3 regions of the Streptomyces sp. NPDC006512 genome follow, and region 1 is predicted to be linked to each of the others. Evidence: predicted binding sites of a transcription regulator. Region 1 holds the regulator's gene; each other region holds the start of a gene.
What was found. The regulator HrcA, encoded in region 1, represses chaperone genes, less so after heat shock. The targets are predictions, from matches to a motif close to TTNGCACTCNGNNNNNCNGAGTGCNAA.
Positions count from the first base shown of each region.

Region 2: a site for HrcA is predicted at 2,511-2,537, ahead of groES (co-chaperone GroES). Genes of this name have one in related genera too.
Region 3: a site for HrcA is predicted at 3,191-3,217, ahead of groL (chaperonin GroEL). Genes of this name have one in related genera too.

Region 1 is NZ_JBEXPG010000010.1:76,710-81,974, reverse strand. It holds gene ABZZ17_RS10105 (nitronate monooxygenase) at 1-863, opposite strand, end outside; gene dnaJ (molecular chaperone DnaJ) at 1,021-2,157, opposite strand; gene hrcA (heat-inducible transcriptional repressor HrcA) at 2,158-3,174, opposite strand; gene ABZZ17_RS10090 (MBL fold metallo-hydrolase) at 3,335-4,066, shown strand; gene ABZZ17_RS10085 (DUF3097 domain-containing protein) at 4,095-4,895, shown strand; gene hemW (radical SAM family heme chaperone HemW) at 4,916-5,265, opposite strand, start outside.
Region 2 is NZ_JBEXPG010000002.1:154,873-160,137, forward strand. It holds gene ABZZ17_RS01970 (ester cyclase) at 1-243, shown strand, start outside; gene groL (chaperonin GroEL) at 312-1,940, opposite strand; gene groES (co-chaperone GroES) at 2,059-2,367, opposite strand; gene ABZZ17_RS01985 (hypothetical protein) at 2,661-3,176, shown strand; gene ABZZ17_RS01990 (response regulator transcription factor) at 3,210-3,890, shown strand; gene ABZZ17_RS01995 (HAMP domain-containing sensor histidine kinase) at 3,883-5,265, shown strand, end outside.
Region 3 is NZ_JBEXPG010000018.1:114,744-120,008, reverse strand. It holds gene ABZZ17_RS15200 (glucosyl-3-phosphoglycerate synthase) at 1-469, opposite strand, end outside; SAM riboswitch class I at 652-809, shown strand; gene thrC (threonine synthase) at 827-2,116, shown strand; gene ABZZ17_RS15190 (ubiquitin-like small modifier protein 1) at 2,151-2,426, shown strand; gene ABZZ17_RS15185 (cold-shock protein) at 2,837-3,043, shown strand; gene groL (chaperonin GroEL) at 3,383-5,005, shown strand; gene ABZZ17_RS15175 (GNAT family N-acetyltransferase) at 5,123-5,265, opposite strand, start outside.

The sequences.
Region 1 (5,265 bases):
TCCCGCATGAAGCGGTTGACCAGGCCCCGTGCGGGGCGGCCCGAGAAGGCCCGGGTGAGTTCCGTGTGGGCGAACAGCGGGTCCGTCAGGGCCTTCTTGTGCAGGGGGTGCGCGCCCGACTCCGGGCAGGCGAGGAAGGCCGTACCGAGCTGGGCCGCCTCCGCGCCCGCCGCGAGGAGCGCCGCGATCTGCGCGCCCCGCATGAGGCCGCCCGAGGCGATGAGGGGGAGGGCGACCGCTTCCCGTACCTGGGCGACCAGGGCGAGCAGGCCGACTCCGGCCGTGCCGTCGGTCTGCGGGTCGTCGCGGTAGGTGCCCTGGTGGCCGCCGGCCTCGACGCCCTGGACGCAGAGGGCGTCGGCGCCGGCTTCCTGCGCGGCGCGGGCCTCGTCGACGGAGGTCACGGTGACGATGCCGTACGTACCGGCCTTGCGCAGGCGGGTGAACACGGCGGGCGCCGGACAGCCGAAGGTGAAGGAGACGACGGCGACGGGGTCTTCGAGGAGGATGGCGAGCTTGGCGTCGTAGCCGTCGTCGCTGGTGCCGATGATGTCCTCCTCGGCGAGCGAGACCTCGTACCAGCTGGCCTCGCCGGCGAGCTGTCCGCGGTAGGCCTCGACGGCGGCCGGGTCGACGTAGCCGGTCTGCGGCATGAAGAGGTTCACGCCGAAGGGGCGGCGGGTGAGCCCGCGCGTCTGTTTGATCTCCTGGTACATGCCGTCGGCCGTCTTGTAGCCGCCGGCCAGGAAGCCCAGCCCGCCGGCCTCGCACACGGCGGCCGTCAGGGGCGGGCAGGAGGCGCCGCCCGCCATGGGAGCCTGCACGATCGGGTAAGGGGAGAGACCGTTCGGTGCGGAGGACATGGACTGCATCGTGCCACGTCCCGCCCATCGGGCCGAATCACGGCATTCGCCTGGCATAGTCCGCTTCCCGCGGCGCCCTCAGGGGCTCCCCGGAACGCGCCGGAGCCCGGTCCGGGGTGTTCCCCGGCCGGGCTCCTGGTGCGGTTCCGCGGGCCGCTCAGCGGCCGTTGAACGCGTCCTTCAGGCGGCTGAACAGGCCCTGCTGGCCGGGCGCGAACTGACCCGTGGGCCGCTCCTCGCCGCGCAGCTTGGCGAGCTGGCGCAGCAGCTCCTCCTGCTGGGCGTCCAGCTTGTTCGGGGTGGTGACCTCGACGTGGACGATCAGGTCGCCGCGGCCGCCGCCGCGCAGGTGGGTGACGCCGCGCCCGTGCAGCGGGATCGACTGGCCGGACTGGGTGCCGGGCCGGATGTCGATCTCCTCCATGCCGTCCAGGGTCTCCAGCGGGCACTTGGTGCCGAGGGAGGCCGCGGTCATCGGGATGGTGACCGTGCAGTGCAGGTCGTCGCCGCGCCGCTGGAAGACGGGGTGCGGCAGCTCGTGGATCTCCACGTACAGGTCGCCGGCGGGGCCGCCGCCGGGGCCGACCTCGCCCTCGCCCGCGAGCTGGATCCGGGTGCCGTTCTCGACGCCGGCCGGGATCTTGACCGTGAGGCTGCGGCGGGAGCGGACCCGGCCGTCGCCCGCGCACTCGGGGCACGGGGTCGGAACCACGGTGCCGAAGCCCTGGCACTGCGGGCAGGGGCGCGAGGTCATGACCTGGCCCAGGAAGGACCGGGTGACCTGCGAGACCTCACCGCGGCCGCGGCACATGTCACAGGTCTGCGCGGAGGTGCCGGGGGCGGCGCCCTCACCGGAGCAGGTGGTGCAGACGATCGCCGTGTCGACCTGGATGTCCTTGGTCGTCCCGAAGGCCGCCTCGTCCAGTTCCAGGTCCAGGCGGATCATGGCGTCCTGGCCGCGGCGGGTCCGCGAGCGCGGTCCGCGCTGCTGGGACTGGCCGAAGAAGGCGTCCATGATGTCGGAGAAGTTGCCGAAGCCGCCCGCGCCGAAGCCGCCCGCGCCGCCGCCGCCCGAGGAGGACAGCGGGTCGCCGCCGAGGTCGTAGACCTGCTTCTTCTGCGGGTCCGAGAGGACCTCGTAGGCGGCGTTGATCTCCTTGAAGCGCTCTTGCGTCTTGGGATCGGGATTGACGTCCGGGTGCAGCTCGCGCGCGAGCCGCCGGAAGGCCTTCTTGATCTCGTCCTGCGATGCGTCGCGGCGCACGCCGAGTACGGCGTAGTAGTCCGTGGCCACTTACGACTCCGCCAGGATCTGTCCGACGTAACGTGCCACTGCGCGTACCGCTCCCATCGTTCCGGGGTAGTCCATGCGGGTCGGTCCGACCACGCCGAGTTTGGCGACTGCCTCGCCGCCCGAACCGTAGCCGACGGAGACGACCGACGTGGAGTTGAGTCCCTCGTAGGCGTTCTCGTGACCGATCCGTACCGCCATCCCCGACTCCCCTGCCTCGCCCAGCAGCTTGAGGAGCACGACGTGCTCCTCCAGCGCTTCCAGCACCGGCCTGATCGTCAAGGGAAAATCATGTCCGAAGCGAGTGAGGTTGGCGGTGCCGCCGATCATCAGCCGCTCCTCCGCCTCCTCCTCCAGCGTTTCGAGGAGGGTCGCGAGGACGGCCTTGACCGTCGCCCGGTCCTCGGTCTCGAACGACTCCGGAAGGTCCTGCACGAGCTGCGGCACGTCGGTGAAGCGACGGCCGACGACCCGGCTGTTCAGCCGCGCCCGCAGGTCGGCCAGGGAGGTCTCCCCGAAGGGCGTCTGGCAGTCCACGAGGCGCTGCTCGACCCGCCCGGTGTCCGTGATCACCACGAGCATCAGCCGGGCCGGGGCCAGCGACAGCAGCTCGACGTGCCGGACGGTGGAGCGGGTCAGGGAGGGGTACTGGACGACGGCGACCTGCCGGGTGAGCTGGGCGAGCAGGCGCACCGTGCGGCCCACCACGTCGTCGAGGTCGACGGCGCCGTCGAGGAAGTTCTGGATGGCCCTGCGCTCGGGCGTCGACAGCGGTTTGACCCCCGCCAGCTTGTCCACGAAGAGGCGGTAGCCCTTGTCCGTGGGGATCCGGCCGGCGCTGGTGTGGGGCTGGGCGATGTAGCCCTCCTCCTCCAGCACGGCCATGTCGTTGCGCACGGTGGCCGGGGAGACGCCGAGGCGGTGCCGCTCGGTGAGCGCCTTGGAACCGACCGGTTCCTCCGTCCCGACGTAGTCCTGGACGATGGCGCGCAGTACCTCGAGCCTGCGTTCACTGAGCATCGCGCACACCTCCGGATGCGGTCGGTCGATCGGTCGTCGGCTGGTCGCCTGCTGGTCGTCGTTGGCACTCTGGGCGTCCGAGTGCCAGAGATCCCCCGGTCAGTGTACGGCCGGGTAGTGCGCCACGGGCAAGGGCGGCCCGCCAGGGTAGCGTCGCGGCATGGACGTACGTTGGGAAGAGGCGGGCTGGGAAAGGCTCACCGGACGGGCCGGCCGGCGCCGCCTTCCGGTGTGGGACTGCACGGTGGGACTGGTGGTGGGGGACGAGTCGGTCCTCCTGATCGACCCGGGTTCGTCCGTGCCGGAGGGTGCGCGGGTGCGCGCCGAAGTGGAGCGGCTCACGGGCCGCGGCGTGACCCATCTCGCATTCACACACGGACATTTCGACCATGTGATGGGCGCGGCCGCCTTCCCGGACGCCGAGGTCTTCGGTGCGGTCGGCCTGGACCGGATGCTGTCGGCCGCCAAGGGCCGCGAGGAGCTGCGGGCGAGCGCGGTCCGGCACGGGCTGGCGGAGGCGGAGGCCGCCGAGGCCGCGGGGCTGCTGCGGGCGCCGGGGCACCTGGTCTCGGGCGAGTGGACGCTGGAGCTGGGCGGGGTGCAGGTGCTGCTGGCCAACCTCGGGCCCGCGCACTCGCAGCACGACCTGACCGTGTTCGTGCCGGGCGAGCGGGAGGTGGTGTTCTGCGGGGACCTCGTCGAGGAGTCGGGCGAGCCCCAGGCGGGGACGGACGCCGTGCCCGGGCAGTGGCCCGCCGCCCTGGACCGGCTGCTGTCCCTGGGCGGGGACGACGCCGTGTACGTGCCGGGTCACGGAGCGCTGGTCACGGCCGCCTTCGTGCGTGAGCAACGCGCCACACTGGCGGACCGGTTCGGCGTGTCGGAGGCGTGAGCGGCGCGGCTCTCCTACCCTCGGCCGGATGCGCGAGTACTCCCCCGACCTGACCCCGCAGTGGAAGCGCCCCCGGGCCGTCCCCGAGGTGCCGGCGGACCCCGGTCTGGTGGTCGAGGCGGCGGGCACCGACTTCTGCGGCGCGGTGACCGGCTGCGAGGCGGGCACCGTGACCCTGGAGGACCGCTTCGGCAAGCGCCGGGTCTTCCCCCTGGAGCCGGCCGGCTTCCTGCTGGAGGGCGCCCCCGTGACCCTGACCCGTCCCGCGCGGGCGCCGGCCGCGCCCGCCCGTACGGCTTCGGGCTCGGTGGCCGTCCCCGGGGCCCGGGCGCGGGTGGCCCGGGCCGGGCGGATCTACGTCGAGGGGCGGCACGACGCCGAGCTGGTGGAGCGGGTCTGGGGCGACGACCTGCGCATCGAGGGCGTGGTGGTGGAGTACCTGGAGGGCGTCGACGACCTGCCGGCCGTCGTCGCGGAGTTCGGCCCGGCGCCGGACGCCCGGCTGGGCGTCCTGGTGGACCACCTGGTGCCGGGCTCGAAGGAGTCCCGGATCGCGGCGGCGGTGACCGGCGCGGACGTGCTCGTCGTCGGCCACCCGTACGTGGACGTCTGGGAGGCGGTGAAACCCTCCGCGCTGGGCATTCCGGCGTGGCCGACGGTGCCGCGCGGCCAGGACTGGAAGACGGGCGTCTGCCGCGCCCTGGGCTGGCCGGAGAACACCGGCGCCGCCTGGCAGCACATCCTGTCGCGCGTGTCCTCGTACCGGGACCTGGAGCCCGCCCTGCTGGGCCGCGTCGAGGAGCTGATCGACTTCGTCACCGCCCCCTGAGCCGGCCCGGGCCCGGGTCCTCAGTCGACCAGGTCCCGGACCACCGCGTCGGCCAGCAGCCGCCCGCGCAGGGTCAGCACCGCCCGTCCCGCCCCGTAGGGGCCGGGCTCCAGGAGGCCGTCGCCCAGGGCCTTGCCGGCCGCGGCGAGGCCGGCCGGGGCGAGGAGGGACAGCGGGACGCCGTCCACGAGGCGCAGCTCCAGCAGGATCCGCTCCACGCGCCGGTCCTCCGCCGAGAGGAGCTCGCGCCCCGCGCCGGGGGAGCGGCCCTCCGCGAGGGCGGCCGCGTAGGCGCCGGGGTGCTTGACGTTCCACCAGCGGACGCCGCCGACGTGCGAGTGGGCTCCCGGTCCGGCGCCCCACCAGTCGG
Region 2 (5,265 bases), on a different contig from region 1:
ATGACCTTCGAGCCGGTGGCCCGGCTGGCCGAGGGCGACATGGTCACCACGGTGTGGAACTGGCGCGGCACCCACGACAAGGGCCCGTTCATGGGGGTCGCCCCGTCCGGGAAGACGTACGAGATGTCCGGGAGCACCACGTTCCGCTGCCTGGACGGGGAGATCATCGAGGGCTGGTGGCACTACAACCCCGGCTCCCTGCAACGGCAGATGGGCGGATCGGGTTCCCCGTACGGGTCCTGAGGCCGCATCACGGGGAAGGCCCCGCCCCGCGGCTGCGGGACGGGGCCTCCTCGGCGTGGTGCGTGCGGTCAGTGGCTGTGACCGTGGCCGTGGCCGTGACCGGCGTCGGCCTCTTCCTCGGCCGGCTTCTCGACGACCAGGGTCTCGGTCGTGAGCAGCAGGGAGGCGATGGAAGCGGCGTTCTCCAGCGCGGAGCGGGTGACCTTGACCGGGTCGATGACGCCGGCCTTGACCAGGTCGCCGTACTCGCCGGTGGCGGCGTTGAAGCCCTGGCCCTTGTCGAGCTCGGCGACCTTCGAGGTGATGACGTAGCCCTCGAGGCCGGCGTTCTCGGCGATCCAGCGCAGCGGCTCGACGGCGGCGCGGCGGACGACGGAGACGCCGGTGCCCTCGTCGCCGGTCAGGCCGAGGTTGCCCTCCAGGACCTTGACGGCGTGGACGAGCGCGGAGCCACCGCCGGAGACGATGCCCTCCTCGACCGCGGCGCGGGTCGCCGAGATGGCGTCCTCGAGGCGGTGCTTCTTCTCCTTGAGCTCCACCTCGGTGGCGGCGCCGACCTTGATGACGCAGACGCCGCCGGCGAGCTTCGCCAGGCGCTCCTGCAGCTTCTCGCGGTCCCAGTCGGAGTCCGTGGACTCGATCTCGGCCTTGATCTGGTTGACGCGGCCCGCGACGTCGGCGGAGTTGCCGCCGCCGTCGACGATGGTCGTGTCGTCCTTGGAGACGGTCACGCGGCGCGCGGAGCCCAGGACGTCCAGACCGGCCTGGTCGAGCTTGAGGCCGACCTCCTCGGCGATGACGGTCGCACCGGTGAGGGTGGCGATGTCCTGGAGCATGGCCTTGCGGCGGTCACCGAAGCCGGGGGCCTTGACGGCGACCGCGTTGAAGGTGCCGCGGATCTTGTTGACGACGAGGGTGGAGAGCGCCTCGCCCTCGACGTCCTCGGCGATGATCAGCAGCGGCTTGGAGGCGCCGGCCTGGATGACCTTCTCCAGCAGCGGCAGCAGGTCCTGGATCGAGGAGATCTTGCCCTGGTGGATCAGGATGTACGGGTCATCGAGGATGGCCTCCATACGCTCCTGGTCGGACACCATGTACGGCGACAGGTAGCCCTTGTCGAAGGCCATGCCCTCGGTGAACTCGAGCTCCAGGCCGAAGGCGTTGGACTCCTCGACGGTGATGACACCGTCCTTGCCGACCTTGTCCATCGCCTCGGCGATGAGCTCGCCGACCTGCGAGTCCTGCGCGGAGAGCGCGGCCACGGCGGCGATGTCGGACTTGTCCTCGATCGGGCGGGCGGTCGCGAGGAGCTCCTCGGACACGGCCTTGACCGCGGCGTCGATGCCCTTCTTCAGGGCGGCCGGGGAAGCACCCGCGGCGACGTTGCGCAGACCCTCGCGGACCAGCGCCTGGGCCAGCACGGTGGCGGTGGTGGTGCCGTCGCCCGCGATGTCGTTGGTCTTGGTCGCCACCTCCTTCACGAGCTGCGCGCCCAGGTTCTCGTACGGGTCGTCCAGCTCGACCTCGCGAGCGATGGTGACACCGTCGTTGGTGATGGTGGGGGCGCCGAACTTCTTGTCGATGACGACGTTGCGGCCCTTGGGGCCGATCGTCACCTTGACCGTGTCGGCAAGCTTGTTGACGCCGCGCTCGAGGGCGCGACGGGCGTCCTCGTCGAACTTCAGGATCTTCGCCATGGGAGCGGTTCAGCCCTCTCGAAAACTCGGGTTTAACGAACTGCGCCCCTCGCCGCCCGGCAATCAGCGGGGTGACCAGGGGCGCAGCTCAAAGCAAAACGTGAAGTACCGGTGGTGCTTACTTCTCGACGATCGCGAGCACGTCGCGAGCCGAGAGGACGAGGTACTCCTCGCCGCTGTACTTCACTTCGGTGCCGCCGTACTTGCTGTACAGCACGATGTCGCCGACGCTGACGTCCAGCGGGAGACGCTGGCCGTCCTCGAAGCGACCCGGACCGACCGCAAGGACGACGCCCTCCTGGGGCTTCTCCTTCGCGGTGTCCGGGATGACCAGGCCGGAGGCCGTGGTCTGCTCGGCGTCGAGCGGCTGGACCACAATGCGGTCCTCAAGCGGCTTGATGGCAACCTTGGAGCTGGCGGTCGTCACGATCCGACCTCCCCCTTCGGAGATCCGGGGTTAACTGTCTGAGGTGGCGACCAGGTCGATCCGTCGTCGCGGGTGCCGGACCTGCCTGTCGCTGTGTTGGCACTCACCAGGGGCGAGTGCCAGGTGCGAGACTATTCCGGCGATTAGCACTCGGTCAAGCGGAGTGCCAACACGCTCCACCGGAGCTGGACGGAACAGGCCGTCAGATTCCTGTCCCGCCGCTGGTCAGAGGCTTTTGAGGGGCTCAGAAATCCCCCTGTTCCAGTGGTCTGACGGACACTAGTATCCCGATCATGAACACTTCAACGGGGGCGGACCGGGGCGCCGCGGCGCGCGGCATCGGCTTCAGACGCCTGTACGGAACCGTCATCTCCATCGCCGGCACGGTGATCCTGCTCTACTTCGTCATCCCCCGGATGACGACCCAGCTGACCGGCGTCGAGGGCTCGTTCACCGCCGTCTCCTGCACCCCGTACGACGCGCGCGACGAAGACGACAAGAGCGTGATGTGCAGCGGCTCCTTCACCGCCGCGGACGGCTCCTTCTCGCTCGGCCGGGTCTCGGTGGACACCACCTTCGACGCCCTGCCCACCGCCCCCGTCGACACCGTCGCGAGCGGCCCGGACGCCACCGAGATCGTCTCCGCCGACCCCAGGGCCTGGCAGATACCCGGCGCCACCGGACTGCTCTGCCTCGGCTTCGCCGTCTGGAACGTCACCTCCATCGCCCGGCACGTCCGCGACTCCCGCCGCCCGGCCGCGGCGAACCCCGCTCCGGCTCCGGCTCCCGCGGAGCCGACGGCGGCCTGAGGACGTTCCCGCCCGGTATGTGACGCTTGACCGGTGCGCATCCTGGTGGTCGAAGACGAAGAGAACCTGGCCGAATCCCTCAGGCAGGGCCTGTCCGCCGACGGCCACCGCGTCGAGGTGGCCCACGACGGACACCGCGGCCTCGACCTCGCCCTCACCGGCGGACCGTACGACGTCGTGGTCCTGGACCTGATGCTCCCGGGCCTCGGCGGCCACGAGATCTGCACCCGGATGCGCGCCCACGGCGACCCCACCCCCGTCCTGATGCTGACCGCCCGGGACGGCGAGCACGACGAGGCCGACGGGCTCGACGCCGGCGCCGACGACTACCTCACCAAGCCGTTCTCCTTCGTGGTGCTGGGCGCGCGCCTGCGCGCCCTCGCCCGCCGGGCCGCCGCCCCCGAGCCCACCGTGCTCCAGGCTGGCGACCTGGTCCTCGACCCCCATGACCGGCGCTGCCGCCGCGGCACCCGGGAGATCGAACTCACCGCCCGCGAACTGGGCGTGCTCGCCTGCCTGATGCGACGGCCCGGCCGGGCCGTCGCCAAACAGGACGTCCTCGACGAGGTCTGGGACGCCCCGCACGGCATCGACCCGAACATCGTCGAGGTGTACGTCTCCTCCCTGCGCAAGAAGATCGACGCCCCCTTCGGCCGCCGCTCCATCCTCACCGTCCACGGCACCGGCTACCGGATGGCGCCCGACGGTGGTTAGCAGCCTCCGGGCCCGCACCGCCCTGGCCGCCGCGCTCGCCATGGCCGCCGTCCTGGCCGTCGGCGGGCTGTGGCTGCACACCGTGCTCCGCGCCAACCTCCTCGACAACACCACCGGCCGCACCGAACTCGCCGCCCGCAAGGCCGCCGCCCTGTTCGACGCGGGCTCCGGGCCGCCCGGGAGCCGGCTGCCCGCGCCCGAGGGCGGCGTCGACCTGGTCCTCGTACGCGACGCGGCCGGGCGGACCGTCGCCGCCAGCGGGGACCCGAAGGACGCCCCCGACTTCGGCGCACTGCTCCCCGGGGGCGGGGGCGAACCCGGCTCCGGCACCGGCTCCGGCTCCGACGCCCGTTCGGCGGTGCTCCCGCCCGCGCACCCCGGCGGGCAGCGGCGCGTGGTGGTCGTGGTGGCGGCGCCGGGGGCGGGGGCTCCAGCGGCGCCGGGCGCGGCCGGGGCGGCCCGGCCGGCCGGGGAACGCGCTCCGCACGTCGTCTACGCCATGACCGTGCTCGGCGACGTCGACGACGCCACCCGCGCCATCGCCGCCGGTCTCCTCGCCGGCGCACCCCCGCTGATCGCCTTCGCCGCCGCGCTGGCCTGGTGGGTCACCGGGCACGCGCTGCGCCCCGCCACCGCGATCCGTACCGAGCTGGCCGCCGTCACCGCGAGCGAGCTGGACCGGCGCGTCCCCGACCCGGGTGGCGCGGACGAGATCGCGCAGCTGGCCCGGACCGTCAACGACACCCTGGACCGGCTGGAGCGCTCCGACGCGCGGCAGCGGCAGTTCACCGCCGACGCCTCCCACGAACTGCGCAACCCGCTCGCCGCCGTCCGCTCCCGGCTGGAGGTGGCCCTGGCCATGGCGCGGCCCGACCGGGAGTCGGTCGCCGCCGCGCTGGCCGAGACCGAGCGCCTCCAGCGGATCGCCGCCGACCTGCTGCTGCTCGCCCGCCTCGACGGCGGCCCGGCGCCCCGGCCCGAGCCGGTCGACCTCGCGCTGCTGGCCGCCGAGGACGCGGCCCGCCGGCCCGCGCCCCGCGTGCCGCTGCGGCTGGAGGCGGGGGTGCCCGTACCGGCGTACGGGGATCCGGCCCGGCTGGAGCGGGCCCTGGCCAACCTGGTGGACAACGCGCTGCGCCACGCCGGCGGCGGCGTCGTCGTCCGGGCCCGGGCGGGCGGCGACTGGGCGGTGCTGGAGGTGGTGGACGACGGTCCGGGGATCCCGGAGGCGGACCGGGACCGGATCTTCGAGCGGTTCGTACGGCTGGACGCGGACCGGGGCCGGGCCGGCGGCGGCACCGGGCTGGGCCTGGCCATCGCCCGGGAGATCGCGCGGGCGCACGGGGGCGACGTACGCGCGCTGCCGGCGCGGGGC
Region 3 (5,265 bases), on a different contig from region 1:
TGACGAACTGGACCTGCGGATCGGTGAGCAGCGGGCCCACGATCCCGGACACGAACGCCGCCGAGAAGTCCCGCAGGTCGGCGTCCACGAAGCAGACGACCTCGCCGCTCGTGGCGAGCAGCGAGCGCCACAGCACCTCGCCCTTGCCGGGCAGCGCGGGCAGCCGCGGCAGGATGTCGTCGCGGTGCACCACCCGGGCGCCGGCCTCGGCCGCGACCTTCGCCGTACGGTCCGTCGAGCCGGAATCGATCACCACGAGCTCGTCGACGAGGGGGATCGGCGGGCCCTCGATCAGGTCGCGCCGGATCACCTCGACGATCCGCCCGACGGTGGCCTCCTCGTCGAGGGCGGGCAGCACCACGCTGACCGTCGTGCCCGCCGCCCGTTTCCGGTCGAGCAGCTGGTCGAGCGGTCGGTCGGCTGCGGACCAGGAGCGGGCGGCCAGCCAGCGCTCCACCTCTTCCAGCACTCTCGGGACTCCCTGCTTCATCGGTGGTTTGGACCGAAAAGTGATCCATCTCGCGGTTCGGACGGCTGTCTCAACCACCCGGACCTTCGGTTACAGTCTTGAACAACGCGAAGGACCACCGCATGCCGGGGGTCCCGCGTACAAACGCCCGGACGCGCCCTGCGCGCCGCCCGGTGCCATACCGCTCATCCAGAGGGGCAGAGGGATACGGCCCGTTGAAGCCCCGGCAACCCTCCAGTCGGTTCTCGCGATGCGTCTGAGACGCACTCCCGCGGGGTCCCCGGCTAGGGAAGGTGCCAATTCCGTCTCATGGCGAAGTGCGCCATGGGGAAGATGAGGAGAAAGGGCCTCGCCATCATGGCTGCACAGACCGTCGCCACCTCTGCCGACCTGGATTCCGTGGATCTCGGACCCGCCACCGGCCTTTCCTGCCGCGAGTGCGGTACCCGCTTCGAGCTCGGTCCCATTTTCGCCTGCGCCGAGTGTTTCGGACCGCTGGAAGTCGCCTACGAGCTGCCCCTCGGGAACCCCGAGGCCCTGCGCGCCGCGATCGAGGCCGGCCCCGACAACATCTGGCGTTACGCCCCGCTGCTGCCCGTCCCGGCGGACGTGGCCTCCAAGCCCAGCCTGAACCCGGGCTTCACCAAGCTCGTGGACGCCGCGAACCTGGCCAAGGAGCTCGGCGTCACCGGCAAGCTGTACGTCAAGGACGACTCCGGCAACCCGACGCACTCCTTCAAGGACCGTGTCGTGGCCATCGCCGTCGAGGCCGCCCGCGCCTTCGGCTTCACCACCCTGTCCTGCTCCTCCACGGGCAACCTGGCCGGCGCCGTCGGCGCCGCGGCCGCCCGCGCCGGCTTCCGCTCCTGCGTGTTCATCCCGCACGACCTGGAGCAGGGCAAGGTCGTCATGGCCGGTGTCTACGGTGGCGACCTGGTCGGCATCGAGGGCAACTACGACGACGTCAACCGGTTCTGCTCCGAGCTCATCGGCGACCCGCTGGGCGAGGGCTGGGGCTTCGTCAACGTCAACCTGCGGCCGTACTACGGCGAGGGCTCCAAGACCCTCGCCTACGAGATCTGCGAGCAGCTCGGCTGGCGGCTGCCCGACCAGATCGTCATCCCGATCGCGTCCGGCTCCCAGCTGACGAAGATCGACAAGGGTCTCCAGGAGCTGATCAAGCTCGGTCTCGTCGAGGACAAGCCGTACAAGATCTTCGGCGCCCAGGCCGAGGGCTGTTCCCCGGTGTCCACCGCCTTCAAGGCCGGGCACGAGGTGGTCCGCCCGCAGAAGCCGAACACCATCGCCAAGTCCCTGGCGATCGGCAACCCGGCGGACGGCCCGTACGTCCTGGACATCGCCCGGCGCACCGGCGGCTACGTCGAGGACGTCAACGACGAGCAGGTCGTCGAGGCCATCAAGCTCCTCGCCCAGACCGAGGGCATCTTCGCCGAGACCGCGGGCGGCGTGACCGTCGGCGTCACGAAGAAGCTGATCGAGAACGGGCAGCTGGACCCGGCGCTGACCACCGTGGTCCTGAACACCGGCGACGGCCTCAAGACCCTGGAGGCGGTGGCCGCCGACAGCGGCCAGACCGCCACGATCCGCCCGAGCCTGGACGCCTTCCGCGCCGCCAACCTCGCCTGACCTCCACCACGACACCCGGAAAGGCGGTAGCGCCATGAGCGTCAACGTCCGCATCCCCACCATCCTGCGCACCTACACCGGCGGCGTGGCCGAGGTCCCGGCCGAGGGCGCGACCCTGGCCGAGGTCATCGACTCCCTGGAGAAGAACCACCCGGGCATCGCCGCGCGCGTCCTGGACGACCAGGGCAAGCTGCGCCGCTTCGTGAACGTCTACGTCAACGACGACGACGTGCGCTTCGAGGGCGGCCTGCAGACGGCGACGCCCGACGGTGCCGGCGTCTCGATCATTCCGGCCGTCGCCGGGGGCTGATCCCCGCCGGACCGCGCCCTTCCGGGGTGACCGCTTTTCCGAATTGCCCCCTCCGCCAATAAGCGGAGGGGGCAATTCTGCTTGATTGGTCGCGGTAGAGTTGGGGAAGTCCCCTCCGCTGGTCTTGCCCGCCGCATATGAGCGGGTCGCGAGAGGGTTGACATTGAGTCAACATGTGCGCGCGCTTTGGGGCTTTGGCGTGGATTGTCAGGCCCGAGTTGCCCTGGAATATGCCAAATTTTCACTCTATTTCAATGTTTCCGCGTGTCCAGAATTCTCGTCGGATTGACCTGTTGCAGACAGCAGCGGTGCGGATACATTCAGCCCCGGTCGAGGCGTTCCGGCGCAAGTTCTGACCCGGGTCCGCGAAGTGCGGATCTGCGCAAGGGCCAGTAATAGGGGAGTTAGGCATGGCTCAGGGCACCGTCAAGTGGTTCAACGCGGAGAAGGGCTACGGCTTCATCGCGGTCGACGGTGGCGCGGATGTGTTCGTCCACTACAGCGCCATCCAGATGGACGGGTACCGCACCCTTGAAGAGGGTCAGCGGGTCGAGTTCGAGATCTCGCAGGGCCAGAAGGGCCCGCAGGCGGACATGGTCAAGCTCGCGGCCGGCTGAGTCCAAGCGCGATCGACCACCGACGCACTCACGCAGGAGGGGCCCACATCCCGGACACGGGATGTGGGCCCCTCCTGCGTGGGGCCCCCGGGACCCTTGTGCCGCCCGGCCCCTGGCGCGAAGTCGGCGGGGCGTTGCTCGAAGCCGCTTGCACTCGCGGGGGTCGAGTGCTAATCATTGGCGTTAGCACTCTCCAGGTGAGAGTGCTACTAAGACGAGGACCGGGCCGGTGAGGCCCGCAGGGTCCGGCGGGAAGGAACCGCCGGGTCCGCAGGCCGTCCGTCGCGGGCGCGGGCGCGGTCCGGAGCAATCCACCCCTGTCCGGGAGGACCACTTCAGATGGCCAAGATCATTGCGTTCAACGAGGAGGCCCGGCGCGGTCTCGAGCGTGGGATGAACCAGCTCGCCGACGCCGTCAAGGTCACCCTTGGCCCCAAGGGTCGCAACGTCGTCCTTGAGAAGAAGTGGGGCGCCCCCACGATCACCAACGACGGTGTCTCCATCGCCAAGGAGATCGAGCTCGAGGACCCGTACGAGAAGATCGGCGCCGAGCTGGTCAAGGAAGTCGCCAAGAAGACGGACGACGTCGCCGGCGACGGTACGACCACCGCCACCGTGCTGGCCCAGGCGCTCGTCCGCGAGGGCCTGCGCAACGTAGCCGCCGGCGCCAACCCGATGGCCCTCAAGCGTGGCATCGAGAAGGCCGTCGAGGCCGTCTCCGCCGCCCTGCTGTCGCAGGCCAAGGACGTCGAGACCAAGGAGCAGATCGCCTCCACGGCCTCCATCTCCGCCGCCGACACCCAGATCGGCGAGCTCATCGCCGAGGCGATGGACAAGGTCGGCAAGGAAGGCGTCATCACCGTCGAGGAGTCGCAGACCTTCGGTCTGGAGCTTGAGCTCACCGAGGGCATGCGCTTCGACAAGGGCTACATCTCGGCGTACTTCGCCACCGACATGGAGCGCATGGAGTCGTCCCTCGACGACCCGTACATCCTGATCGTCAACTCCAAGATCGGCTCGGTCAAGGACCTGCTGCCGCTCCTGGAGAAGGTCATGCAGTCCGGCAAGCCGCTGCTGATCATCGCCGAGGACGTCGAGGGCGAGGCCCTGTCGACCCTGGTCGTCAACAAGATCCGCGGCACCTTCAAGTCCGTCGCCGTCAAGGCCCCGGGCTTCGGCGACCGCCGCAAGGCCATGCTCGGTGACATCGCCATCCTCACGGGCGGCACGGTCATCTCCGAGGAGGTCGGCCTCAAGCTGGAGAACGCCGGTCTCGACCTGCTCGGCCGAGCCCGCAAGGTCGTCATCACCAAGGACGAGACCACCATCGTCGACGGTGCCGGTGACAGCGACCAGGTCGCCGGTCGCGTGAACCAGATCCGCGCCGAGATCGAGAACTCCGACTCGGACTACGACCGCGAGAAGCTGCAGGAGCGCCTGGCGAAGCTCGCCGGCGGCGTCGCGGTCATCAAGGCCGGTGCCGCGACCGAGGTCGAGCTCAAGGAGCGCAAGCACCGCATCGAGGACGCCGTTCGCAACGCGAAGGCGGCCGTCGAAGAGGGCATCGTCGCCGGTGGTGGCGTGGCCCTGCTCCAGGCCTCCTCGGTCTTCGAGAAGCTGGAGCTCACCGGTGACGAGGCGACCGGCGCCAACGCCGTGAAGCTCGCGCTGGAGGCCCCGCTCAAGCAGATCGCCGTCAACGGTGGTCTCGAGGGTGGCGTCGTCGTGGAGAAGGTCCGCAACCTGCAGATCGGCTGGGGCCTGAACGCCGCGACCGGCGAGTACGTCGACATGATCGCCGAGGGCATCATCGACCCGGCGAAGGTCACCCGTTCCGCGCTGCAGAACGCGGCGTCGATCGCGGCCCTCTTCCTCACCACCGAGGCCGTCATCGCCGACAAGCCCGAGAAGGCCGGTGCCCCCGCGGGCGGCGGCATGCCGGGCGGTGACATGGACTTCTGATCGGCCCCTGGCTGATCGGCTGTTCTCGAACGAGGGCGGCACCCCACGGGGGGTGCCGCCCTCGGGCGTTTCCGCCGGGCGGCGGGCGGACGGGGTCGGGCCAGGCGCTCGACGGGGTCAGGCCAGGCGCTTGAGGAACCAGACGTCCTCGTGGCCGGCCGGGAAGCCGGGGACGCGGGCGGTCTCCTCGTAGCCGTGGCGGGCGTAGAAGGCCGGGGCCTGGAAGGTGAACGAGGAGACCAGGATGCTCACGCAGCCCC